Regions from separate parts of the Rhizobium sp. ZW T2_16 genome, predicted to be linked through region 3. Evidence: predicted binding sites of a transcription regulator. Region 3 holds the regulator's gene; each other region holds the start of a gene.
The links. Region 3 encodes LexA, which represses DNA repair genes until DNA is damaged. Its sites were predicted from a motif close to TGTTCNNNNTGTGTTCNG; they were not measured.
Positions count from the first base shown of each region.

Region 1: a site for LexA is predicted at 1,864-1,881, ahead of ACI3K0_RS06355 (energy-coupling factor ABC transporter ATP-binding protein). Genes of this name have one in related genera too.
Region 2: a site for LexA is predicted at 4,322-4,339, ahead of recA (recombinase RecA). Genes of this name have one in related genera too.

Region 1 is NZ_JBJDRG010000002.1:174,229-181,683, forward strand. Features, by position in the region: gene ACI3K0_RS06345 (biotin transporter BioY) at 1-485, opposite strand, end outside; gene ACI3K0_RS06350 (energy-coupling factor transporter transmembrane protein EcfT) at 516-1,121, opposite strand; gene ACI3K0_RS06355 (energy-coupling factor ABC transporter ATP-binding protein) at 1,121-1,807, opposite strand; gene ACI3K0_RS06360 (winged helix-turn-helix domain-containing protein) at 1,917-3,107, shown strand; gene glgB (1,4-alpha-glucan branching protein GlgB) at 3,111-5,318, opposite strand; gene treS (maltose alpha-D-glucosyltransferase) at 5,315-7,455, opposite strand, start outside.
Region 2 is NZ_JBJDRG010000001.1:26,397-33,851, forward strand. Features, by position in the region: gene ttcA (tRNA 2-thiocytidine(32) synthetase TtcA) at 1-207, opposite strand, end outside; gene alaS (alanine--tRNA ligase) at 261-2,915, opposite strand; gene recA (recombinase RecA) at 3,106-4,194, opposite strand; gene cckA (cell cycle histidine kinase CckA) at 4,432-7,041, opposite strand; gene ACI3K0_RS00150 (flagellar biosynthetic protein FliO) at 7,293-7,455, shown strand, end outside.
Region 3 is NZ_JBJDRG010000001.1:236,060-243,514, reverse strand. Features, by position in the region: gene ACI3K0_RS01165 (ComEC/Rec2 family competence protein) at 1-2,138, shown strand, start outside; gene lexA (transcriptional repressor LexA) at 2,119-2,832, opposite strand; gene ACI3K0_RS01155 (VOC family protein) at 3,031-3,903, shown strand; gene kdsA (3-deoxy-8-phosphooctulonate synthase) at 3,908-4,756, shown strand; gene eno (phosphopyruvate hydratase) at 4,876-6,150, shown strand; gene ACI3K0_RS01140 (septum formation initiator family protein) at 6,349-6,666, shown strand; gene pdhA (pyruvate dehydrogenase (acetyl-transferring) E1 component subunit alpha) at 6,859-7,455, shown strand, end outside.

The sequences.
Region 1 (7,455 bases), on a different contig from region 3:
TCGCCCGGAATAAAGGCGAGCGAACCCATGAATGCCTTTGAGAAGCCGAGGCCGGTGATCAGCGCCAGATAGCTGATGCCGCAGACGTAAAGAACGATCACACCGCCGAACAGCGCCGCGACGAAGAAATTGACCGTTTGCACGAAGCCGGCCTGGCTGTGGCTGACGAGAAGCTGCGACAGGTAGCCGGTGGTGAGGACGGCGAAGACCCAGCCGATCAGATAACCGGTGGTCGGCGCCATGAACACGGCAAGGCCGCCACGGCCGCCGGAAAGAACCGGAAGCCCGATCGCGGCAAGCACCAGCACAAGCAGCACCGAAATCGTGCCGCGCTTGGCGCCGAGCACGACGCCTGCCAGCATCACGCCGAGCGACTGGGCGGTGATCGGAACCGGAATGAAGCCGAGCATGATCGGCGGAACGAGGCCGAGAGCCACGATGATGGCGGCAAAGAGCGCTGAAAGAACGAGGTCGCGGGTTGCCATGGTTTGGAGTTCCTTGAGACTGACAATCCGTCACTTCTGACTGCGGATGCCGCGGGCGTCAATGGCAGCGGCAATCTCGTCCGCGCTTTGGAGCGTTGTGATGATCAGCGGAACGATGAGCGACACCGGGCGCGGCTTCAACCCGCGGGCGTAATGCGCATCCCGGATCACCTCGTAGCGGCTGAGGATTTCCGGCACGAAACGGATGACCAGGCCGATCGAAAGCCCGACATCCCGCGCTTTCAGAATGCCCAGCCGCTCCAACGGCATCGCAGCCCTGGTGATCACGTCGATGAAATCGCCGGTCGTCGTCGTTGCGGTGACAAGGCTGGCGAAAAGCGCCAGCGCCGCCAGCCGGAAAAACGCGGTCAGTCCTTCGGCCGTGCCGTTGAAAGTCGCCGTAAACAGCGCAACGACGACAACGATCAGTGCAAACGGGCGCATGCGGCGCCAGATCTCCGCGGTGCTGATTCTCAGCAGCGCGTGGCCGGCAAGGCCTGCAAATGCCGCACCCGCGAGAAATCCTGCATTGTTGATCATGAAGAGGATCAGGCTGATGATGGCCAGCGCCGCCAGTTTCACAGCCGCCGGAAGCCGGTGCAGAACGCTGTCGCCATTGATATGCAGCGAGCGCATCAGGCTGTCGCTCCGTGCATCGCTCGGTACTCGCCGATGACTTCGGCAGGTCCACCGTCTGCCGCGATCCGTCCTTCATGAACGAGCAGCACCCGGTCCAGACCGGCCACGAGATCGAGATCGTGGCTGATGACGATCACGTCTTCCGGCAGTGTGTGGATCGTCTTTTCCACCAGGTTGCGGTTCTTCAGGTCGAGCTGGTTGGTCGGCTCGTCCATCACCAGAATTTTTGGTTCGGTGACGAGCACCGAGGCCAGCGCTGCAAGTTGCAACTCTCCGCCGGAAAGCTCGTGCGCGCGCCGGTCTCCGAGATGTCTTATACCGAAACGGTCGAGTATGGCATCGACCGCCGCCGTCACCTCCGGCTTCGGCAGTTTGCGTGACTTGAGGCCGAGCGCGATATCTTCGCGCAGCAGCGGCAGAATGATCTGGTTCTGCGGGTTCTGGAAAATGAATCCGCTTTGTCCGCGCGCTTCGTCTTCGTTTGTCACCGTATCGAAACCGTTGACCGTGACCCGGCCGGACGATGGCTTGACCAGCCCGTTGATCATCCGCGCAAGCGTGGTCTTGCCGGAGCCGTTCAGCCCGATAATGCCGACCCGCCGCCCGCTTATCGTCAGGTCGAGCGGATGGATGACGGTGCGGCCCTCGAAGCGAACCTCGACCTTTTCAAAGTGGATATCCAAACCTGATCCTCAAAATCCTCCCGCGTCTATAAACCGCCATCGGCAACAAAGGAATTCGGAACAAAAAAAGAACATTGCAAAGGTTGCATGAAGCCCATAGTCTCCCGCCATGGCTATTTTGATCAACAACGAGCAGGCAAGGCGGATCTTTCTGGAACGGCAGCAGCTTTGCGCTCCGCCCGGTCGCGCGCTGGCCAAGGCCGATCTCCTGCAACTGATCGACGATCTCGGCTTCGTCCAAGTGGATAGTATCGCCACCGTCGAGCGCGCCCATCACATGATCCTGTTTTCCCGTAACCAGACCTATCGACGGGAGCATCTGACCGCGCTTCTCGAAAAGGACGGCGAGCTTTTCGAGCACTGGACCCACGACGCCTCGATCATTCCGGCGCGGCTTTTCCGTTACTGGAAACATCGCTTTCGTCGCCGTGAACCTATCCTCGCAGAGCGCTGGCGCAAATGGCATGGCGAGGGCTTCGATTCCGCTTTCGACGACACATTCCGACATATCGCCGAAAACGGGGCCATCATGTCCCGCGATATGAAGATGGAGGACCACAAGTCCGGCGGCTGGTGGAATTGGCATCCGAACAAGACGGCGCTCGAATATTACTGGCACACCGGCAAGCTGGCGATCGCAGGGCGGGTCAACTTTCAAAAGGTCTATGATCTCACCGAACGCGTCATCGCCACTCATCATCACGAACCCGAAGTCGATCATCAGGAATTCGTCGACTGGGCCTGCCGCAGCGCGATGAAAAAGCTCGGTTTTGCCACATCCGGAGAACTCGCCGCCTTCTGGGATATCGTCACGCCGGAAGAAGCAAAAGCCTGGGTGGCAAGCCATCGCGACGAACTGACCGAAGTGGTGATCGAAGCAGCCGACGGCAGCCGTCCGCGGGCCTCCTTTGCGCTTCTCGGTTTTCCCGATCATCTCGGCGACATTCCCGATCCGCCGGCGCGCATCCGGGTGCTGAGCCCGTTCGATCCGCTGCTGCGCAACCGCGACCGCGCCGAGCGCCTGTTCAATTTCGTCTACCGTATCGAGGTTTTCGTGCCCGAGCCGAAACGGCAATACGGTTATTACGTTTTCCCGCTTCTGGAAGGCGACCGGATGATCGGCCGCATCGACATGAAGGCGGACCGCAAGGCGGGCGTGCTCGACGTCAAGCGCCTTTGGCTCGAAAAGGGCGTGCGGGCATCGGCCGGACGACTGGAAAAGCTTGATGCGGAGCTGCAGCGGGTGGGCAGGTTTGCCGGTGTCGAAAAGGTTTTCTATCAGCCCGGTTGGCGAGGATAGTGATTACCTCAGCCACCTCAGAAACACCGTCGAAAGTGGCGGGAGGTCAAGCGCGATCGAGTATGGCTTGTCGTGCTGCGGGGAGCGTTGTCCCCAGGCATCCATCTGGCCGAAATTCGAGCCGCCATAGATTGCTGCATCGGTGTTGAGGACCACCTCCCAGCGGCCGTCTTCCGGCACGCCGACACGGTAGCCGTAGCGCGGCACTGGCGTCATGTTCGACATGACCAGCATATGTGATGAACGGTCCTGTGATGAGCGAAGCATGCCATATACGGAGTTTTCCGCGTCATCCGCCACGGCCCATTCAAATCCCTCGGGATGCACGTCGCTGAACTGCAGCGCCGGCTCGGTCGCATAAAGCCGGTTGAGGTCGCGGATGAGGAACTGGATACCGGCATGCTCCGGCCGGTCGAGGAGATCCCAGACGACCGAGGCGTCATGGTCCCATTCGCTTTCCTGACCTATCTCGCAGCCCATGAAAAGCAGCTTCTTGCCTGGATGTCCCCACATGAAGCCGTAATAGGCGCGCAGGTTGGCAAGCTTCTGCCACCGGTCGCCTGGCATCTTGCCAAGCATCGAGCCTTTGCCATGTACCACTTCGTCATGGGAAATCGGCAGCATGAAACGCTCGGAATAGGCATAGATCATCCCGAAGGTCATGCCGCCATGTTCATACTTGCGGTAGACCGGGTCGTCCGAGACATAATGCAGTGTGTCGTGCATCCACCCCATGTTCCACTTGAAATCGAAGCCCAGCCCGCCGTCTTCCGGTTTCTTGGTCACGCCAGGCCATGCGGTGGATTCTTCCGCAACGGTAAAGGCGTGTGGGCAGCGCTCGTGGATGATGCTGTTCAGATGTTTGAAGAACTCGACGGATTCAAGGTTCTCTCGCCCGCCATATTGGTTTGGGACCCATTCACCCTCGTTGCGGCTATAGTCGCGGTAAAGCATCGAGGCGACTGCATCGACGCGCAATGCATCGACATGGAAATGCTCAAGCCATTCGAGCGCCGAGGCGATCAGGAACCCTTTCACTTCGTTGCGGCCAAGATTGTAGATCAGCGTGTTCCAGTCCTTGTGAAAGCCCTCGCGAGGATCGGAATGTTCATAAAGCGCGGTCCCGTCGAAACGGGCAAGACCCCAGACATCGGTCGGGAAATGCGCCGGCACCCAGTCGAGAATGACGCCGATGCCGGCCTGATGGCAGCGGTCGACGAAATAGGCGAAGTCCTCGGGCGTGCCATGACGCCCGGTCGGTGCGAACAGGCCAAGCGGCTGGTAACCCCATGAACCGCCGAACGGATGCTCCATGATCGGCAGCATCTCGATATGGGTGAAGCCGAGGGATTGCGCATAGGGAATAAGTCGCTGGCTGAGCTCTACCCAGTCCAGCGAGCGGTTGCCCTCTTCGGAAATCCGCACCCAGGAACCGAGATGCACTTCATAGACAGACATCGCGCCGTCGCGGCTGCGATCCTGTGCCTGCCGTTCCATCCAGTCCGCATCATGCCAGCGAAACGGTCGCGACGATGCGACGATAGATGCGGTTGATGGGGCCGCTTCCGATGACCGCGCCACCGGGTCGGCGCGTTGCGGCGAGAGGTGGCCGTGGCTGTCGAGCAGCTCGAACTTGTAGCGCTCGCCATGCGTCAGCCGCGGAATGAACAGTTCCCATATCCCCGCTTGCGGGCGAAGCCGCATCGGGTTGCGCCGTCCGTCCCAGGCGTTGAAATCACCGACGACGGAAACCCGCTGCGCATTCGGCGCCCAGACGGAAAAGCGTACGCCTGAAACGCCGTCGATCTCCATCGGGATGGCCCCGAGCGTGCGGCCGAGTTCGTAATGGGTGCCCTGGCTGATCAGATGCAGATCCAGTTCGCCGAGCAGCGGTGAAAATGAATAAGGGTCTTCGGTCTCCTGAACCGCGTCCGGCCATTCGATCCGCAGACGGTAGGGTGCCGGCCCGCCGACAAGACCAGCGAAAATGCCGACGTCATGGATCGGTTCGAGCTCTGCCATCACCCGTCCGGTATCGCTTTCGATAACCGACACAGACAGTGCGCCGGGCAACAGTGTCCTGACGACGGTGAGATCACCATATTGATGCTGCCCGAGCATGGAGAACGGATCTCCGTGACGCCCTTCGGCAAGTGCCTGCAGTCCTTCCTGCACCATGCCGGTCATCAGCTCTGCGCGTTCATATCTCATCTGTCAGTCTCCAATAGTCGTGAGGCGATCGCCGAAAAACCGGCAAGCGGAAGGGGCAGCCAGTGCGGTCGGCTGCGAACCTCATAGGCCACTTCGTAAGCGGCCTTTTCCAAAAGGAAGAGATCGAGTACCCGGTCTCGATTTTCGTTGGATTGCACAAGCGCATCGGATTTTTCGACTGCGGTGAAATAGGCGCTCAGGAATGCCGGTTCGGCCAGTTCGATGAAGCGGGTGATCAGCTGGCGGTGGCGGATATCGTCTACCTCGCTCACAACTTCGCGGTCCATGTCTGCCGCAGCGGCGAGATAGCTGAGTGAACGTAAGAGTCCTGCCACGTCGCGCAGCGGATTGGTTTTTGCCCTTCGCTCGCCAAGCGTCTTGGTCGGCTCGCCCTCGAAGTCGATAATATAGGCATCGCTTTCGGCAACCAGGATCTGGCCGAGATGGAAATCACCGTGGTGGCGCGTCTTCAACGTGCCGCCGGTCGCTTCCGTCAGACGGCTTGCAAGTGCTGTAAGTTCGTCACGGCGGGCGATCAGCGACCGCGCGATCTCGGCCATCTCGCCCTCCAGTCCCGGCAGGGTGCCCTCCAGAATGGCAAGGCTCTGGCCGATCTGTTCGGCCACTGCACGGCGGGCTGCGGCGACGTCGTCCTTCGTGCCCCATTCCGGCTTGAAGGCTTCGTCATCGGTATTTTCCGCCAGCGCCACATGCAGCTCGCCAAGCCGTGTTCCTATTGTCGCGGCGAAATCCACCAGCGGTTTGAAATGTTCGTCGGCGGTTTCGTTCTCCAGTCCGGTGACGACGATCTCGTCGATCGAGCGGCGCAGATTTCCGAGCATCCAGTTCCACGCATCACCCTGGTTGCGGATTGCCTTCTGTACAATGATCAGCGTGTGACGCGTGCCGTCGGGCCCTGTGCGGGCGACTTCGCCGAGAAGCTGCGCCGTGTTCCGGTACCCCACCTTGGTGAGGTGCCGCGTCATCTCCACCTCCGGATGGATCCCCGGAAAGATATGGCGGATCAGCTTGACCATCGCCAGATCGCCGACGATCAGTGAACTATTGGACTGTTCGGCTGAAAGCCAATGCACCGGCAGCTCGTCGCTGATCTCCAGTTTATCAAGATGATCGGTGCCGATGAATTCAAGGGCCCCGGTGCGACCGGTAATCACGGCACGCTCCGACAGGCCGCGCAGGATAGCGCGTGCAAAACTTTCATGCGCAAAGCCATCGGTCAGGAAGCCGACCCGACGCCCTTGTCTCAACCGCGCCATGGCAAGCTGCTGGGCAAGTGCGGTCGGAAAACTGTCGTCCCAGGATACTGCCAGCGGCAGGAGATAGTTGTCCATGCGGCCGGCGATATCGGCTTCCAGTTCGCCGAGAAGGATGTTGTTGGCAAAGGGAAGCGGCGTTGCCGAGATGAGCGCCGCGTGGTTCAGGATCTCACCCTTCGCGCCGAACCAGCGCCGCATCGTGAGATATCCCGGCAGCACCTCGTTCGACATCGTGTCCACCAGCTTGGGCTGGTCGACCAGTTCCTGCAGGTCGCGGCGCACCACCATGGTCACCATATCCTGCACCTGTTCCGGCGGCGCCTTGCGCCAGCTCGGCCCATCGGATTCGGGCGACAGCTGGAACCAGAAAAAACCATAGGGCGGAAGCGTCAGCAGATAGGTCAATTGCCCGATCGGCGGGAAGGGTGACATGCCGGTGAGCTCGATCGGCACCGAGCCCTCGAACTGCGCCAGATCCAGCTCCACGGCTTGGGGCAGTCGCGAAAGATTGGCGACGCAGAGGATCGTCTCGCCGTCATGCTCACGCAGATAGGCCATGATCTTGCGGTTGCCCGGCGTCAGGAACCGAAGCGAACCACGGCCGAAAGCCGGGTGCCGGTTGCGCAGCGCCAGCATGCGCCGGGTCCAGTTGAGCAGCGAATGGGCGTCAGCCCCTTGCGCCTCGACATTCACCGCCTCATAGCCGTAGAGCGGGTCCATGACCGGTGGCAGCACGAGACGGGCAGGATCGCCCTTGGAAAAGCCGCCATTGCGGTCCGGCGACCATTGCATCGGGGTGCGCACGCCGTCGCGATCGCCGAGATAGATATTGTCGCCCATGCCGATTTCGTCACCATAAT
Region 2 (7,455 bases), 210 kb from region 3:
ACTGTCCTTGCCGCCGGACAACCCAACCAGCCAGCGCTGCTGATCCTTCAGCATGCCAAAATCTTCGAATGCCTGGCGAACCTGGCGCAGCAGGCGCTTGCGCAGCTTGTTGAACGAAACCGAGTTCGGCGCGTCGCGAAACAATGCAGGCGCAAGACCGGTCACGGCCTCGTCCATCTCGTCCTCAATGACAGCGTTCAATCCCATGGCAGACCTCATGCAAGACGGGCGGCCAGAAGCCGCCCGGTCGTTTCTTTCAATCAGGCGCCAAGTGCGGCCGCAACCGCCTCGATCGCCTCGTCTGCCTTGGCGCCATCCGGGCCACCAGCCTGGGCCATGTCCGGGCGACCACCGCCACCCTTGCCGCCGAGAGCGGCGGACGCGATGCGGACCAGATCGACTGCGCTGAACCGGCCAACCAGATCTTCGGTCACAGCGACAACCGCGCTTGCCTTGCCGTCTTCGGACACGCCGATCAGCGTGACGACGCCTGAACCGAGCGATGCCTTGCCTTCGTCGGCGAGGCCTTTCAGATCCTTGGCGTCGATACCGGCCAGAACGCGGCCCATGAACTTGGTACCGCCGATCTCGCGCGCTTCAGTCGCCGAGCCGCCTTCACCGCCGCCCATGGCAAGGCGACGCTTGGCATCCGCAAGTTCCTTTTCGAGCTTGCGGCGCTCTTCAACCAGAGCCTCGACGCGCGACACGACTTCCGATGGCTGCACCTTCAGCGCGCCGGCAAGCGACTTCACCCGATCGTCCTGTTCGGACAGATAGGCGCGAGCTGCCTCACCCGTCACAGCTTCGACGCGGCGAACGCCGGCGCCGACGGCGCTTTCCGACAGTACCCGGACGAGACCTATATCGCCGGTCGCATTGACATGCGTGCCGCCGCAAAGCTCGATCGAATAAGGCTTGCCGGCCTTGGGGCCGTCGATTGCCGTACCCATCGATACGACACGAACTTCGTCGCCGTATTTTTCGCCAAACAGCGCCATCGCACCTTCGGCAATCGCATCATCGACGCTCATCAGACGAGTGGTGACCTTGGCGTTCTGGATGATGATGGCATTGGCCATTTCTTCAACGCGCTGCAGTTCCTCCGCCGACATCGGCTTCGGATGCGATACGTCGAACCGCAGGCGCTCGGGCGCTACCAGCGAGCCCTTCTGGGCGACATGGGTGCCGAGCACTTCACGCAGCGCCTCATGTAGCAGATGGGTTGCCGAGTGGTTGGAGCGCAGGCGCGAACGGCGGGCGTGATCCACTGTCAGTATGACGGCGTCACCGACCTTCAGCTTGCCTTCCGAAACCTTGGCAATGTGAACAAACAGTCCCTCGCCCTTCTTCTGCGTGTCAGAAACAGCAACCTTGCCATTATCGCTGAAGACGACACCTGCATCGCCCATCTGACCACCGGATTCGCCGTAGAACGGCGTCTGGCTAACGACGATCTGGACGTCTTCGCCGGCAGCAGCGGTATCAACCGCCTTGCCGTACCTGACGATCGCCTGGATTACACCTTCGGCCTTCTCGGTGTCGTAACCGAGGAATTCGGTAGCACCGTGCTTTTCCTTCAGCTCGAACCAGATCGTTTCGGTCGCCTTGTCGCCGGAGCCTGCCCAGTGCGACCGGGCTTCCGCCTTCTGGCGCTCCATTGCATCGGTAAAGCCGGCGATATCGACGCCGATTTCGCGGGCGCGCAATGCGTCCTGTGTCAGATCGAGCGGGAAGCCGTAGGTGTCGTAAAGCTTGAAAGCGGTCTCGCCGTCGAGCATGTCGCCCTTATCGAGATCGGTCGTCGCATCGGAAAGGAGCGTAAGGCCGCGCTCCAGCGTCTTGCGGAAGCGGGTTTCTTCCAGCTTCAGCGTTTCGGACGTGAGCGCCTCGGCACGAACCAGCTCCGGATAGGCGCGTCCCATTTCCTGGATGAGCGTCGGCAAGAGCTTGTACATGACCGGCTCCTTCGCACCCAGAAGCTGGGCGTGACGCATGGCGCGGCGCATGATGCGGCGAAGGACGTAACCGCGCCCTTCATTCGACGGCAGGACACCATCGGCAATCAGGAAGGCTGAGGAGCGAAGATGGTCGGCGATGACGCGGTGGCTGGCGCTACCTTCCGCCTTGACGCCCATGACGTCTTCAATCGTGCCGATCAGCGTGCGGAACAGGTCAGTGTCGAAAACGCTCTGCTTGCCCTGCAGCACGCAGGCCATACGCTCGAGGCCCATGCCGGTATCGATCGACGGACGCGGCAACAACGAGCGCTCGCCCGGTGCGGTCTGCTCGAACTGCATGAAAACGAGGTTCCAGAATTCAAGGAAACGATCGCCATCCTCTTCCGGCGAACCGGGAGGACCGCCCCAGACGTTTTCGCCCTGGTCGATGAAGATTTCCGAGCACGGACCGCAGGGACCGGTGTCGCCCATCTGCCAGAAATTGTCGGAGGTCGGGATGCGGATGATCTTGTCGTCGGAGAAACCGGCGATCTTCTTCCACAGGGTCGCAGCTTCCTCGTCCTCGGAATAGACGGTTACCAACAGCCGGTTCTTCGGCAGGTCGAAACCTTCGGTGACAAGCTTCCAGGCAAGCTCGATCGCCTGTTCCTTGAAATAGTCGCCGAAGGAGAAGTTGCCGAGCATCTCGAAAAAGGTGAGATGGCGGGCGGTGTAACCGACATTGTCGAGGTCGTTATGCTTGCCACCGGCGCGCACGCATTTCTGCGATGTCGTCGCGGTCGAATATGCACGCTTTTCAAGGCCGGTGAAGACGTTCTTGAACTGCACCATGCCGGCATTGGTGAACATCAGCGTCGGGTCGTTGCGCGGAACGAGCGGGCTCGAATCCACAACCTCGTGGCCATTCTTCTTGAAGTAGTCGAGGAAGGTCGACCGGATGTCATTCACGCCGCTCATGCTACGCCCTTTTCAACCGCCGATGCGGTACCAGTATTTGAAGTCAAAAGGCTTGTATCGTCCACATAAGCGACTGTCCAGCCGAACGGAAAACCGGCCGCACATCTTGCGATGGCGGCCGGTAGAAAGTGACATCAGGGAAACAGAAGAGGTGTCCCGCCTGCGGCGGAATGCCCCTCACCCAATCAAATCAGTCGTCGGCGGATCCGTCACCGTCATTGGCGTCCGGACCACCGTTCTGCAAGAAACGATCTGCGATCAGGCCGGCATTCTGGCGCAGCGAAGTTTCGATCTCGCGCGCAAGTTCCGGATTTTCGCGCAGGAAGGTTTTGGCGTTTTCGCGCCCCTGGCCGAGACGCTGGCTGTTATAGGAGAACCAGGCGCCCGACTTCTCGACAATACCGGCCTTGACGCCGAGATCGACAAGTTCGCCGGTCTTCGACACACCCTCGCCATACATGATGTCGAACTCGACCTGCTTGAAGGGAGGCGCCATCTTGTTCTTGACGACCTTGACGCGGGTCTGGTTGCCCACGACTTCCTCGCGCTCCTTCACCTGGCCGATACGACGGATATCGAGACGAACCGAGGCGTAGAATTTCAGGGCGTTACCGCCGGTCGTCGTTTCCGGCGAACCAAACATCACGCCGATCTTCATACGGATCTGGTTGATGAAGATCACCATTGTGTTCGACTTGGAGATCGACGCGGTCAGCTTGCGCAGCGCCTGGCTCATCAGACGAGCCTGAAGACCCGGCAGGCTGTCCCCCATCTCGCCTTCGATTTCGGCGCGCGGCGTCAGCGCCGCAACCGAGTCAACGACCAGAACATCGACAGCGCCGGAACGAACCAGTGTGTCGGTGATTTCCAAAGCCTGCTCACCGGTATCCGGCTGCGAGATCAGGAGGTTCTGCAGGTCGACACCGAGCTTGCGGGCATAGACCGGATCAAGCGCGTGTTCAGCATCGACGAAGGCGCAGATGCCGCCCTTCTTCTGGGCTTCTGCAATCGTCTGCAGCGCGAGTGTCGTCTTACCCGAACTTTCAGGGCCGTAAATTTCGATGATACGGCCCTTGGGGAGACCGCCAATGCCGAGCGCAATATCGAGGCTGAGAGAGCCGGTAGAAACCGTCTCGATCTCGACGATATTTTCGTTCGAACCGAGCTTCATGATCGAGCCTTTGCCGAAGGATCGTTCAATCTGCGAGAGTGCTGCTTCGAGCGCCTTACTCTTGTCCACGCCTTTTTCCTCTACGAGCCGCAATGTGTTCTGTGCCATGAGATCCCACCTTTAGGTTATTGCCGCCGCGCAAGCAATGAAGCAGCCGATGGGATATTCGTACTCATTTTGTTCTCATTTTGCAAGCCCCGCCCAAGTGCCTGCAACAAAAACATTATTTCACCTTTGTTCCATTAATGTTCACGCCATCCTCCGGCTGTGGAAAGATCGATTGGAATCAACAGCTTCGGCAACCGGATGCCAAGGTCGATCCGCTCTCGGAAAGACCGTTGGGCACTATTCCGAATCAAGCATCTCGCGCACGGCGACAGCCAGTTGCTTGAGCGAAAACGGCTTCGGCAGAAAGCCGAATTTCGCATCCGCTGGCAAGTTGCGGGCAAAGGCGTCTTCCGCATATCCAGATACGAAGATGAACTTCAGGTCGGGATAGGTCTTGCGCAATTCGCCGAGCAGCGTCGGGCCGTCCATCTCGGGCATCACGACGTCGGACACCACGATATCCACCTTGCCTTCAAGCTCTTCCATGATGTCGAGCGCTTCAGTGCCTGAGCCGGCCTCGTGGACAGTGTAGCCACGTGTCTCCAGCATGCGCTTGCCGCCGCGACGGACGGCTTCTTCATCTTCGACAAGAAGAACGACGGCAGATTTTCCCGTCAAATCCACATGCTCGGCGGTGGCTGCTGCGGCCGTCTCGGCCTTCACAACATTATCAGTCACCCCTGCGATAGCGGCCGGCGCATGAGAGACCTGCTGAACTTCAGGGATATGGCGTGGCAGGAACATACGGAAGCTCGTTCCTTTGCCCATCTCCGATTCCGGATAGATATAGCCGCCGGATTGCTTGACGATGCCATAGACCATCGCCAGGCCGAGGCCTGTTCCCTTGCCCACTTCCTTGGTGGTGAAGAACGGTTCGAAGATCTTGTCCATGATTTCCGGCGCAATACCCGTGCCGCTATCGGAGACCTCGATCATGACGAAATCTTCGGACGGCAGATCAGCCTGCTGGAAGCTTGCGGCATCGCTGGCCGTCACGTTGCGAGTTTTGATCAGAATGGTGCCGCCGCTGGGCATCGCATCGCGCGCGTTGACGCAGAGATTGATCAGTACCTGCTCGAACTGCGAGAGGTCCGTGCGCACCGGCCAGAGATCCCGACCATAGTCGACCTCCAGTTTGACATTGGTGCCGGAAATCAGGCGATCGACCAGCATGCGCAGGTCGCCCACCACATCGGTCAGGTTGAGCACAGCCGGGCGCATCGTCTGCTTGCGCGAGAAGGCCAGCAGCTGGCGCACCAGCACGGCCGCCCTGTTGGCGTTGCGCTTGATCTCCATCAGATCGGCAAAACTGGCATCGGAAGGCCGCGCCTGCAACAGGAGGTGATCGGAAGACAGCAGGATCGCCGTCAGCACATTGTTGAAATCGTGCGCGATACCACCCGCCAGCGTGCCGACCGCATTCAGCTTCTGTGTCTGCGCCATCTGTGTTTCTAGCGCCTTCTGCTCGGTGGTCTCGACAGCATAGACGATCGCCACTTCCTCGGGCGCCTCGTCGCTTTCGTCGATCACCGCATTGACGTAAAAACGCACATAGCGGTTTTCGTCCGCCGGATGCCGCGATTCGAGCGGCAAGATATCGCCCTGCCTGTCCTTGGCAGCGGCAAGTGCCTCCATCAATGTTTCCCGGGCGCTCTCGTGGACAATGCGCTCCAGTTCTGCGGCACCGGCATCAACGTCGTCGCGAGACACGACGCCGGCGAAAAGCCTCAGGAACGGCGCATTGATGCGCAGTATCTTGCCATTCCCGTCCACCGAGGCGATCGCCATCGGCGTGTTGTTGAAAAACCGGGTAAATCGCATGGCGGAGGCGGACTGGTCGGTTTCCGTGCCTTTCGCCCGCATCAGAACGACAGTGCGGCTTTCCCCCGGCGCTCCATCGCGCATGGCGCTGACATTGTGAACCAGTTTCGCCGGAAGACTCTGACCGTTTGCGCGGCGAAGGTCGAGTTCCAGTGTTTCCGTGCGCTTCAGCCCGGGCGCTGCCTGCACGGATTGGATGAGAGCCATACCCTCACCTGCAATCAGATCCGAAATCCTCATGGATTGCGGCGTGAACTTGGTCAGGTCCAGCCCAAGCCACTCGGCAAGCGTCGCGTTCAGATAGAAGATCTCGCCCTTCCTGCCGGCAGAGAAGAACCCTACAGGCGCGTGATCAAGATAATCGATCGCATTCTGCAATTCGCGGAAGAAGCGCTCCTGATCGTCCCGCTCCGAGGTGATGTCGGTTATTTCCCATATGTCGAGCGTGTTGCGCGCCCCCGTGCCGAGCAGACGGGCCTTGAGGCGATACCAGTGCGCATCCGAACCGTTGCCGGTCAGCCGGCCGAGCGGCTGCAACAAGCGAAACTCCTCGTGTCCCTCCCGCCCTTCGCGAAGGGCCGCCGTCAGGCGGTAAAGAGCTTCGGTCGATTCGCGCGTTTTCGACAGCAGGGTTTCCAGCGATTGGACGTTGTGGCTGCCCGAAGCACCAGTCATCCGCCCATAGGCGGCGTTGGCATAAACAATCCGCCCCTTGGCATCGGTCACGACAATTCCATCAGGATGACTGGCCAGAAAGCTGCGGGCCAATTCATCGGAGCGCGACTGCGGCATGACCTCGACAAGGCCGATCAGTGACGAAACGATGAAGAAGATTCCCACCATCGCCAGGATGCCCAGAATGCCGAGAACGACCTCGTTATCCAGTGCCCGCTGAAACACGACAAACGCGATGGCGACCCCCAGAAGCACCATCGCCAGAAGCACGATCCTGACAGCCGTACCACCGCGACTGCCGCGATCAACCAATGGCGCTTCGTCGTTGCCGGCTTTCGGCGAACTGGTCATCGATACCTCTTGCTCCGATGCATGCACCGGCGTCACAAATGCACCCCGTGGCGCTTGCGATTCTCTCTTAGCAATTTGAAGATGAAGCAAAAAGCTCCTGAAAGCCACAAAAGGCGGGACAGCGCAGCACCCTGCCCTATGTGAGATGCGAATGAGACACATTTTAGCGTTGACGGGCAGGCCCGACACTTGCCTCGCGGGGCAAAAAATCGTCTGTGTCAGAAGCATAGATCGCATAAGGAGTTACATAAATGGTCGCAGAACTGTGGGGCGAATACGGTCGCAACCTCCTCGTGGCGGTCATTGGCGTAGGTTTGGCCCTTGTCTGCCTCGTCGGAATTCTGTGGATAGTGCGCGGACGCCGGGGGCCATCGCCTTTCGTGCGTGGCGGGCGCAACCGTCAACCGCGATTGC
Region 3 (7,455 bases):
AGATCGAAGCGTGGCGGCAATCGACGGTCATTCTCGATTCACCGGTAACAACGGATGTCATGGGCGTTGTCGAGCGTAGTGAGGCTGCCGGTCCCGGGCGACTGCGTTATATCGTGGCTGTGCGACAGACAGCAAACCCCATTCTTCGGCGCCCGCCTGTCCGGGTTTCGCTGCTGGCAAGGGCGCAGCATCAGCCGTTTGACAACGGGGCAGCTATTTCCGGACGCGCAAGGCTGTCACCGCCTTCCGGGCCGGCCTTGCCCGGTCTGCACGACTTTGCCTTCTCGGCATATTTCGATGGCATTGGTGCGGTGGGGTATTTCTATAGCGCTCCGCAGCAGGCTGGAGGGTCGGATGTGGCGACCGGCTGGCCACAGCTCGCCTTACGCTGGCTCTTCGATCTGCGCAGGCAGATCGGCAATCGTATTCGCGAGATTGCGCCGGGTGATGCCGGTGCCTTCGCCGCCGCCATTGTCACCGATGAGAGACGGGCAATTTCCGAAGATACAGTCGAGGCGCTACGGGTCTCCGGCCTCGCTCACATCGTTGCCATTTCCGGATTGAATATGGCGCTTGCCGCCGGGATTTTCTTCGTGGGATTGCGTAGCGTCTTTGCTCTTTTCCCTGGCCTCGCACAGGCCCTGCCAATCAAGAAGATTGCCGCCGGCGGGGCGCTTGCAATGGTTACGGCCTATTATCTGGTATCGGGCTTCGGTGTATCCGCCCAGCGCGCCTATATCATGATGGCGGTGATACTTGTTGCCGTGCTTTTGGACCGGCCCTCGATAAGTTTGCGAAATGTAGCCTTGTCTGCGCTGATCATCCTCATCTGGACGCCTTCGGAAATTCTGGGGCCAAGTTTCCAGATGTCGTTTGCTGCCACGGTTGCGCTCGTGGCCGGTTATGCGGCCTGGTCGCGACGCCCTGAAACGGAAGAGCGGGAGCGATTTCCCATCCGTCATCCTCTGGTGACATTGGCTGCCGTTGGCTGGCGCTTTATCGCCGGCATTATCGCGACATCGCTGATTGGTAGTCTTGCGACGACGATGTTTTCCGTCGAGCATTTCCATCGCGTCGCCACCTATGGGCTTGCCGCGAACCTGGCTGCCATGCCGATCATCAGCTTCCTGGTGATGCCGGCCGGGCTTGCTGCGATGTTGTTGATGCCCTTCGGCCTCGATGCTCCCTTCATCGGGATCATGGCCTGGAGCCTCGAATGGGTCATCTTGATCGCGAAGCATGTAGCGGGATGGGGCGGGGACATTGTCGTCGGAGAACAGCACCCCTGGTTTTTGCCGCTTGGGGTCTGCGGTTTTCTGCTACTGACGCTCCTCAGGACACGGCTTCGCTATTCGGGCTTACCTTTCCTGTTTACCGCTGCGGCCCTGTTCTGGGTGGGGGTGCAACACGCCCAATCAAGTCTTCTCATCGCTGAAGATGGGAACCTCGTTGCTTATCGAGATGCAGAACGTGCTGCCGCCAACAGGAAACGTCCCTCCGAGTTCGTCTATGGGCAGTGGATGTATGCGCGACAGCTTCCAGTGCTGGCTATGCCGGAGATGTTGGAAAGTGAAATTCTAAAAAATATGCCGGGTTCTTCCAGTGAAAGACTTCCGGAACACGTTCTGATCGAAGCGCAGCGACTGATGAAGGAGGCAGGGAGTGTCAGATTCTCATGTCAGCTCAAGGCCTGGTGCGCATTCATGTCACCGGAAGGTGTTTTGGTCGTTGTTGTTGATGATGGCCGTTATGCCGGAGCGGCTTGCGACGTTGCCGGCCTTGTTATCGCGCCGCGTGCGCGTTTCCATTCCTGTCGGTCTGGTACCCCGATGCTGAGCGGCGCCAGCCTGCGCAAGACAGGGTCAATTGAAATCGATCTTTCCGGGGCGGCGGCAGCCGGAAAATGGAGTGTCACGACAGCAATGGCTGGCACGGTTCGCCCATGGACCATTCATCGCCAATACGACTGGCGACGCAATCTCTATGACCCGTATCTGCCGGAATGGATTTCCAAACCAAAATCGAGTGGCCGTCTTGAGGCGCAGTTTGCTGTCTCAGATCAAGCAGGAACGGATTATCGATCAGAAGCGCCAACTGATGTTGGCAACAATTCCGGTGTCAGTGATAACGGCGAATGAGGCCGACGAGCCTGCCCTGGACCTTGACCCGATCCGGTGGAAAAATTCGTGTCTCGTAAGCCGGGTTTGCCGCTTCCAGCGCAATCGAGCCACCCTTGCGGCGGAAGCGCTTGAGTGTGGCCTCTTCATCATCCACGAGTGCAACGACGATATCGCCCGGATTGGCGGTGTTGCCGTTGCGAATGATGACGGTGTCGCCATCCAGAATTCCGGCCTCGATCATCGAGTCGCCCTTGACTTCAAGCGCATAATGCTCGCCGGATCCCAACATCTCTACGGGGACGGAAATGTCGTGGGTATTATTCTGAATTGCCGAGATCGGTACGCCGGCGGCGATGCGGCCCATGACCGGCACGCTTGCAGACGCGCTGTCATTGGCGGAGACAGGCGGGGCAGCAGGCGTCGCCGGCTTCTTGCCAAGGCTTCCCTCGATCACGCTCGGTGAAAAACCGCGTTTCGGCTGCAGCGTGGGAACATAGGCTTCGGGAAGCTTGATGACCTCGAGTGCGCGCGCTCTGTTGGGGAGACGGCGAATGAAACCGCGCTCTTCAAGTGCCGTGATGAGCCGATGGATGCCCGACTTCGACGCAAGGTCGAGAGCGTCCTTCATTTCATCGAAAGACGGAGGTACGCCCGACTCCTTCATCCGTTCGTGAATGAACAAAAGCAGTTCCTGTTGCTTGCGAGTCAGCATGTGAGGCGCACCTTCAGATTTGAAACAAATGCAGAACGAACACTATATGTTCCATATGTGTTCCGCAAGTCCTTAAATTTTCGTGACAATATAATCAGTTTCTTGGATGCCGAATGACGTTCTCAGTCGGAATCTACTTGCGCTCCCCGGCGGTCTGCCCAATCTACGCCTAGCGGATCAGAAGTCTGGGGGACATGTGTGACTGCTAGGAATATCGATCATCTCGTTTTGCCTGTTGGAAATCTCGGCAAGGCACGCGAGCGGCTGTCGTCTTTGGGTTTCACTGTCGCGCCTGACGGCGTGCATCCCTTCGGTACGGCCAATGCCTGTGTTTTTTTTGAAGACGGTACCTATCTGGAGCCACTGGCTGTTGCGGACAGGCGCAAGGCGGGGGCTCATGCCAAGAAAGGCAATGTCTTTGTCGAGCGCGATCTGGCTTATCGCGGTCGCCGCGGACGTGAAGGCTTGTCGGCCATCGTGGTCTCCAGTGAAGACGCGTCGAACGATCATCGGCATTATGTCGCGGCCGGAATTTCCGGCGGTGAGCCCCTCGAATTCGGCAGAGCTGTAAAGTCTCCGGACGGTGACGAGGTCGAAGCTCGTTTCCAGCTTGCTTTTGCCGCGATGGATGGTGCGGCTGATTTCTTTACTTTCTCCTGCCAGCGGCTGGTATCTTTCCCTCAGGATATGGCTGAATTGCGTATCCATGCCAATTCGGTTGCCGGTTTGAAGGAAGTCATTTTGGCAAGTGATGATCCGCATGCTTCGGTTGCCTTTTTTGACAATGTGCTGCGAGCGCCGGGTATCGAAGTTGAAGGTGGACTGGTGTTCCAGGCTGAAACGGGAGCCGTGCGCGTTCTCAGGCGCGAGCAAATTGCGCATGACTTCGGTCTTCCTATCGAAGGGGTGGCAGCCGGGTTGGTAGGGGAGGCCGTGATCTTTCGCAGTCTTGATCTGGCCGTGACAGAGATCATCCTTGCTGCTAATGACGTCGCATTCATTCGCCGGGATGGTCGCGTTCTCGTGTCGCCGTCGCCCGGCCAAGGCGTTTTGTTCGGCTTCGAGGAATAGTAGAATGGCAGTCTCCCCCAATTCAGAAGTTTCGGTCGGCGAAGGCGACAAAAAGGTCGTATTCTCCAATGCAGGCCGGCTTTCGCTGATCGCGGGGCCTTGCCAGATGGAAAGCCGTGATCATGCCTTCATGATCGCCGGCACGATGAGCGAGCTCTGCGGCAAGCTCGGCATCGGGCTGGTCTACAAGTCCTCCTTTGACAAGGCCAACCGTACGTCGATCTCCGGCAAGCGCGGCATCGGACTTGAAAATGCGATGGAGATTTTTGCCGACCTGAAGAAGGAATTCGGCTTCCCGGTCCTGAGCGACATCCATACGGAAGAGCAGTGCGGGCTTGTTGCGCCAACCGTCGACATCCTGCAGATCCCGGCCTTTCTGTCGCGTCAGACCGATCTTCTGGTCGCAGCCGCCAAGACCGGCCGGGCGATCAACGTCAAGAAAGGCCAGTTCCTGGCCCCCTGGGACATGAAGAACGTCCAGGCGAAATTTACCGAGAGCGGTAATCCTAACGTGATGCTGTGCGAACGCGGCGCCTCCTTCGGTTACAACACGCTCGTCTCCGACATGCGTTCGTTGCCGATCATGGCTTCGCTCGGATCGCCGGTGATCTTTGACGCCACGCACTCGGTGCAGCAGCCGGGCGGGCAGGGTGGCTCCAGCGGTGGCCAGCGCGAATTCGTTGAAACGCTGGCGCGTGCGGCCGTCGCAGTGGGTATTGCCGGTGTATTCATCGAAACCCATGAAGATCCGGACAACGCCCCGTCGGATGGTCCGAACATGGTGCATCTGAAAGACATGCCTCGGCTTCTGGAAAAGCTGATGGCTTTCGATGCGGTGGCCAAGGCTGCCTGAACTTCAAAAAAGCGCTTGAGCGTTGTCAAAGCGCAGAAAGCGCCAACACTGTAATTGGCGTGTCATTGAACGTGATACATTTTCAATGACTGCATGGACTTAACTCTGAGGAGAGACCCTTGACTGCTATTACCGATATTATCGCTCGCGAGATCCTCGATAGCCGTGGCAACCCGACCGTCGAAGTTGACGTCTATCTGGAAGACGGCTCGATGGGCCGCGCCGCTGTTCCGTCGGGCGCATCGACGGGTGCCCACGAAGCTGTCGAATTGCGCGATGGCGGCAAGCGCTTTGGCGGCAAGGGTGTCGAGAAGGCCGTTGAAGCGGTCAATACGGAAATCTTCGATGCCATCGGCGGTTTCGATGCCGAAAGCCAGATCCATATCGACAAGACGATGATCGCGCTCGACGGCACGCCGAACAAGTCGCGTCTCGGCGCAAACGCCATTCTCGGCGTGTCGCTGGCCGTTGCCAAGGCTGCCGCCGAATCGGCTGGCCTGCCGCTTTACCGTTATGTCGGCGGCGCTGGCGCACATGTTCTGCCGGTTCCGATGATGAACATCATCAATGGCGGCGCACATGCCGACAACCCGATCGATTTCCAGGAATTCATGATCATGCCGGTCGGCGCCGAAACGCTGAAGGATGCCGTGCGGGTTGGTTCGGAAATCTTCCACGTCCTGAAGAAGGAACTGGGCGCACAGGGTCATAACACCAACGTTGGTGACGAAGGCGGCTTTGCGCCGGGTCTGAAGAGTGCGCCGGAAGCCCTTGATTTCATCGTCAAGTCGATCGAAAAGGCCGGCTACAAGCCGGGTGAAGACGTATTCCTCGGCCTCGATTGCGCCTCGACCGAATTCTTCAAGGATGGCAATTACGTTCTCGAAGGTGAAGGCCGCACGCTGGAATCGGCTGCCATGGCTGAATACCTGGCCGAACTTGCTGGCAAGTATCCGATCATCTCGATCGAAGACGGCATGGCCGAAGACGACTGGGAAGGCTGGAAGATCCTGACCGACAAGATCGGCTCCAAGGTTCAGCTGGTCGGCGACGATCTGTTCGTCACCAATTCCGCCCGCCTGCGCGACGGTATCAAGATGGGCGTTGCCAACTCCATCCTGGTCAAGGTCAACCAGATCGGCTCGCTGACGGAAACGCTCGATGCCGTCGAGACTGCCCACAAGGCTGCATACACCGCCGTCATGTCGCACCGCTCGGGTGAAACGGAAGATTCGACGATTGCCGATCTCGCCGTTGCCACCAATTGCGGTCAGATCAAGACCGGTTCGCTTTCGCGTTCGGACCGTCTGGCCAAGTACAATCAGCTGATCCGTATCGAGGAAATGCTCGGCCCGCAGGCCGTTTATGCAGGCCGCTCGATCCTGAAGGGCTAAGGAATGGTCGGCCGGAAGGCCGCTCTCCTGAAGGCAGAATGACATTCGAAAAGCCCGCGTCCTCGACGCGGGCTGTTTCATATCTGCGCTGCAGCGCGGCAAACGAAACGAATGCTTAAGCAAGTTCTGCGATTTTCAGATCCTATCCTGGGACGATGAATCGCTCCCGCCGCGTAAGCTCAAGGTTTAAGAACAGGCATGTGGACAAGACATCACAAACAAAGAAAGTTTGGCCGTTTCATCCTGCCTGCAATCACCGTCGCGTTTCTTTCCTATTTCGGCTATCATTCTATCCACGGTGATCTTGGTCTTATCGCGACCGAGGAGTTCGAGAAGCAGCGCATCGCGCGTAGCAGCGAGCTTGCGGCGCTCACCTCCAAGCGCGAAGCATTGGAGCGTCAGGTCCATCTGATGAGTGATGGCTCACTCGATAAAGACATGCTTGATGAAATTGCGCGTTATCAATTAAATGTATCCCGCTCGGACGAAATAGTCATATTTAACAATTATTTCTGAGTTAACCTAATTTCGGTTAACTTGATTTTCGTGATTTATTTCAGTGGCTTATGCGGAATGAGAGCCATGCAAATATGTCATTGCTGGGGCGCGCTTTCTTCCCTATGTTAGCTGCAGAAACCGGAGTGGGTTGCGGCGTGCATGTGCTCGTCTCGATGCCGCTCTTTCAATGCAGCACATAGGGAGGGATCGATGGCGCAAACCAAATCCGCGTCTGCATCCGGCCGCAAGCCAGCGGCAAAATCTGCCAGCAAAACAGCCTCGAAGGAATTTACCGGCAAGAATACGCCGGAATTCGGCAAGGACGACGATCTGCACGCGTATCGAGAGATGCTGCTGATCCGTCGCTTCGAAGAGAAGGCCGGCCAGCTCTATGGCATGGGCTTCATCGGCGGTTTCTGCCATCTCTATATCGGCCAGGAAGCTGTCGTCGTCGGCATGCAGATGGCGCAGCAGGAAGGCGATCAGGTCATCACCGCCTATCGCGACCACGGCCACATGCTTGCTTGCGGCATGAGCCCGCGTGGCGTCATGGCCGAGCTTACCGGTCGTCGCGGTGGCTTGTCCAAGGGCAAGGGCGGCTCGATGCACATGTTCTCCAAGGAGAAGCATTTCTACGGCGGTCACGGTATCGTCGGTGCGCAGGTGTCGCTCGGCACCGGTCTCGCCTTCGCCAATGCCTATCGCAACAATGACAGCGTATCTGTTGCCTATTTCGGCGATGGCGCTGCCAACCAGGGTCAGGTCTACGAGAGCTTCAATATGGCTGCTCTGTGGAAACTGCCGATC